Regions from separate parts of the Blautia sp. OM06-15AC genome, predicted to be linked through region 1. Evidence: riboswitches for the same ligand, from Rfam matches in the RefSeq annotation. Region 1 holds a riboswitch; the other holds the start of a gene.
What was found. A riboswitch is a leader RNA that binds a small molecule or an ion and turns the genes downstream of it on or off. The one in region 1 is predicted to bind cyclic di-GMP.

Region 1 (2,393 bases):
CGGGTAGCAGCAGAAATTGAGCGGCGGGAAATTGGCCAGCGATGCCAGACGCATTTCTTCCTCGGTGCAGAACGCCTCGCCGAGGTATTCCAGCTTGTCCCGCAGGATCGCAATACGGAACTCAATCTGCCGCAGATACTCGTATCCGTCCACCCAGAAATGACCCGTTTTTCCGTAATCAAACAGATGCACTTCCAGTGAAAGGCGGCTGAAAAACAGCGTGCACACCGTCTCTTTCTGCCGCACGATCAGAACGTACTGCTCCCCGTCTTTTTCCAGTGCAGCATCTATTTCTCCCTCGTATTCCTTCTGATACGTTCCCGTCAGCTCCGCGTCATGAAAAACGAGAAAGCTCTCTGCCGCATCGTTCATCAGATAGACAAGCCAGATCTCCTTTTCTCCTCCACCGTACCGCTCACCCGGAAGCAGCAGCTCGAACTGCCCCTGCGAAAGAAGCACATCCAGCCTTTCCAGTTCCTCGGTCCATGTGATATTTTCTGCAATTTCCATTCCGTGATTCTCCCCTGTTTTCTTTTACTTCCTATGATACACCATAAAAAGGCTCCACTGCAATCCAAAGCAGTAGAGCCCCTTCTCCAAATTTTTCTGTTATTAATCCGTCCCGTTATCCGGCGCATGCCGTCCGCACTTTCTCGTCCAGCGTCGTCTGAATCTCTTTTAAATTCACCGGTTTCGGAATATGCCCGCGTCCGCGCACCGCTTGCGGTCCGTTGCAAAGGTATTTGCTGTCATCGCAAAAATCGGAACATCATTGTCCTCACGCACACTGTTTCGAATTTTTTTCGTCGCCTCGATGCCATCCATCACCGAAATGTTCCATATTTACGCAGCTGGCTGCCATTTTACAGGCCCTGTAGCTTTGCGTCACAGCCTTTCGACTGCTTTGCCGAGATTCTTTTTTTATTTTAATTCATTGCTGTAAGACTCTCTTCTCCTTTCCCATCGGAATATGATATAATGACCTCTGGATTTTGGCAGATTACTGTTTTTAACATTGGAGGTGTACGATGAAATACAGACTCATAACAGAAAACGATTTAGAATATGTTGTCGAAAAAAATAATGAATACTACAACAATGTCGAAGGCTGCTGGACCTATGAAAAAGCCTATAAGAGAATTTATCAGGTACTCACAATGGAAAATTCCTGAAGTAAACTGCGGAATCGCAAGTATGTGTTTCGTCTTGAAAAAGCAGCAAAAATATAGTATAATATTTTTGTTTCTGACCTGGCTGAAACATTTATAATTCTTGTTTCTGTAGCTCAGCAGGATAGAGCGTCCCCCTCCTAAGAGAAAGCCGAGGCATTCCCCAAAGGGAAAAAATGAAAAACAACTTTCAGTTCGAATCTATTCTGAAAAATGCCAAAGGTGACAACAAAGCATTCCCCAATTTGGGGAACGTTCTAATGTTACCAAAGTAAAAAAATCTGTAGATTGACAACTCGAAAAAGAGTTGATAATCTTATATATGGCCGAAGGGAAAAATCCCAGAAACCCAGTAAAATCAAGGGTTTGCGGCATGTGTCGTCATAGCTCAGCTGGATAGAGCACTCGCCTCCTAAGCGAGGGGTCGGAGGTTCAAATCCTCTTGGCGACGGGCTTCAAAGCGTTCGAAAATGTTAGCTGGATTAGCTGACAGCGAACGCTTTTCTTATTTTCTAATCACGTTCGTGGCATGAAATTCCATTCAAAATGATCCATTTCCAGCTAACACAATCCGATTTTTGTTAGCTGACAGCTAATCAAAATCACCGGTTTGCAAACATGGTTTTTCAAGAGTCCAGCTAACATTTGGGTTCCGCTCTGTTGTCACCCCTTATTTGGGGATGTAAATCAGAGAAAAGGCAGGAAAAGAAACAATCTCTCCGAAACCTGCAAACATAAATTAGCTGAAACAGTATTCAATTCTATTAGCTACAGCTAATAGTCAAACGGCAATGTCTGTTTGGAACTTTTCTTACAACAAAAGTTCCAGGCAGGCATTTTTTATTTCCTGAATCCTGGAGGAAAGGAGTCAAGATGACTGATGCAAACAGACAATCAGGAGAAAAAGAAGAAAGAATCATAGAAATTGAGATTGAACGTCTCCGCCCTTTTAAGGAGCATCCGTTTCAGGTGAAAGATGATAAGGAAATGTTTCTTCTGCAGGAAAGCATTGAGAAATATGGAATCTTAAATCCGCTGATCGTCAGACCGGTACCGGATGGCTACTATGAAATCATATCCGGTCACAGAAGAAAACATGCTGCAGAGAAACTTGGATACCGTAAAGTACCGGTGATCATCCGGGTATTAAGTGAAGATGATTCCATCTTAAGCATGGTGGATTCGAATCTTCATAGAGAACGGATCAGCTACAGTGAAAAGGCT
Region 2 (2,393 bases), on a different contig from region 1:
AAATGAAAAGGCAGCAGATACGGTTCAGATCTCCTGCGCTGTTGAGAACACGGGAAGCTGTGAAGGAGATGAGGTCGTCCAGCTTTATTTACGAGATGAATATGCCAGCCTGACAAGACCAGTAAAAGAACTGGCAGGTTTTAAGCGCATTCACCTGCGAAAGGGCGAAAAGAAAACGGTATGCTTTGAGGTGAAAACGAATCAAATGGCTTTTCTGGACATTGATATGCACTGGAAAGTGGAAAAAGGACGATATGCAGTAGAGGTCGGAAGTTCTTCAGAAGATATTCGTTTAAGAGGAAGCTACTGTGTGAAAGAAAATAAATGGGTTGCGGGAAGAAACAGAGCGTTTTGGGCAAGTGCCGCAGCGAAATAAAAAGAACAGAACCGGATGCCATTTTATACAAAGCGGCATTCGGTTCTGTTCTTGCGGTATTCCCGTGGGGAGCAGTTCATTTTTTCACGGAAACATTTTCCCAAATAGGACTGCTGGCTGAAGCCGGTCTGCAGGGCGATCTGTCCGATGGGAAGTGTGGTTTCTGTTATCTCCGTGATTTGTTTTCTATGTTTTGGCAATATCTTAATAATTTCTGCAGATATTTTCATATTATTTTTTCGATATAATAAGTATACTTGCTGTAAAAAGGATTGTAAAGGTAGTCTAAATGGACAATAATAGTTTATCACATACAACGTGGAATTGTAAGTACCATATGAACCAGAGCAGGAAAACCTGCCGTCGCTGATCACACTTGAAAAAATATGTGTAGCTTTGGGCGTGACATTATCGCAGTTTTTTTGAGAAGATAATTCAGAGAATCTGACAGAAAAACAGAAAGAAGTTCTAGGGATATGGAATGATCTGAGTACAAATGAGCAGGAAACAGTAATGTCAATGCTGCGTGGACTTCGGAAGTAAGAGAACAGTTCGAGTATATGTATCGGCTGTTCTTTTTTTGTTTTTGAACGTTAAAATGTTAATTTTTTTCTTGTGTATAGTAGAACACTAAAGTATAATAAAATCAGTTTTTTACATAAGATTAAAGCTATAATAAGGAAATTGGCAAACCAGATGAAAGTCTGGGACGCAAAGCTACAGGGCCTTTAAAATGGCAGCCAGTTGCATAAAATGAGGTGCACTGTCTGTCTGACGGTGCTTTTTTACGGTGTTATTTCATAGACGTAACAATAATGATTTTATCAGGAAAGAATGAGGAAAATAAAAGTATGAAAAAGGCAAAACGTTGTCTGATAGCAGTGGTGTCAGGTGTACTTGTAGCATCTGCTGTCTTGTCTGGATGTGGACAGTCAAAGAAAGAAGTATCTATAAATGATGATCATCTTACCGTTTATCTGTGGGAAAATCGTTTGATGAAAAATATTGCACCCTATATCCATGAACAGTTTCCAGATCAGGATATTGAATTTATTATAGGTAACAATGATACCGATTTATACAGTTATTTTAAAGAACATGATGAATTACCGGATATTATAACAGTACGTCGATTTTCTGGAACAGATGCACAGGACTTACAGCCTTATCTTATGGATTTTGCTTCTTATGATGTTGTTTCCAAGTATTATTCTTATGCGGTGCAATATTATAAGAATGCGGAAGATGAAATCCAGTGGCTGCCAATCTGTGGTATTCCGCAGACGATCATTGCCAACAAAACACTGTTTGATCAGTATGGCGTAAAGATTCCAGAAAATTATGAGGAATATGTACAGGCCTGTCAGCAGTTTTATGATAATGGCATAAAACCGTATTCCATGGATCTTGGGGAAGACTGGTCTAATAATGAAATCATCCAGGCGGCGGCAATCGGTGAGTTTACAAGCCTGGATGGTATTGAATGGCGAAACGGTGCAGAGACTGCAGCGGATGAAGTAAAGTTTGATGATGTATTATGGAAACGTATTTTTTCAGAAACCAGTCAGTTTCTTAAGGACTCGCATTTTGGTAAAGAAGATATCAATATTGACATCAATACAGGAACCCAGATGTTTGTCGAAGGAAAATCAGCAATGTTTCATGGACATCCGACGGTTATGCAGCAGCTGCAGAAACAGATGGATGCGGAGCTGATCCGTATTCCTTACTTTTCACAGACATCGGATGAATCCTATGTGTACATGACTCCGTCCTTAAACATTGCATTTAACAAAAACCTGGAAAAAGATCGGGAGAAACTGGATACTGCACTGGATGTGCTGGATTGTATGATTTCAGAAGAGGGGCAAAAGCTGATTGCGGATGGAAGCGGTGTTATTTCATTGAATACAGATGTTCCAACCATGATGCAGGATGTGCCTGGACTGGAAGAGGAAATTAATAATAATGCTGTTTATATCCGATATTCCGCCCAAAAATCATTTGATGCAAGTCT

Region 2: linked by a shared signal. The riboswitch ahead of DXB83_RS12195 (ABC transporter substrate-binding protein) and the one ahead of DXB83_RS08150 (response regulator) in region 1 are both predicted to bind cyclic di-GMP.

Annotation. Positions count from the first base shown of each region.
Region 1 is NZ_QULD01000004.1:249,725-252,117, forward strand. It holds gene DXB83_RS08145 (DUF3878 family protein) at 1-510, opposite strand, end outside; gene DXB83_RS08150 (response regulator) at 685-825, opposite strand; cyclic di-GMP riboswitch class I at 844-919, opposite strand; gene DXB83_RS16435 (hypothetical protein) at 1,029-1,172, shown strand; tRNA gene DXB83_RS08155 (tRNA-Arg) at 1,547-1,620, shown strand; gene DXB83_RS08165 (ParB/RepB/Spo0J family partition protein) at 1,947-2,393, shown strand, end outside.
Region 2 is NZ_QULD01000009.1:98,650-101,042, reverse strand. It holds gene DXB83_RS12210 (glycoside hydrolase family 3 N-terminal domain-containing protein) at 1-376, shown strand, start outside; gene DXB83_RS17395 (helix-turn-helix domain-containing protein) at 400-606, opposite strand; cyclic di-GMP riboswitch class I at 1,053-1,128, shown strand; gene DXB83_RS12195 (ABC transporter substrate-binding protein) at 1,228-2,393, shown strand, end outside.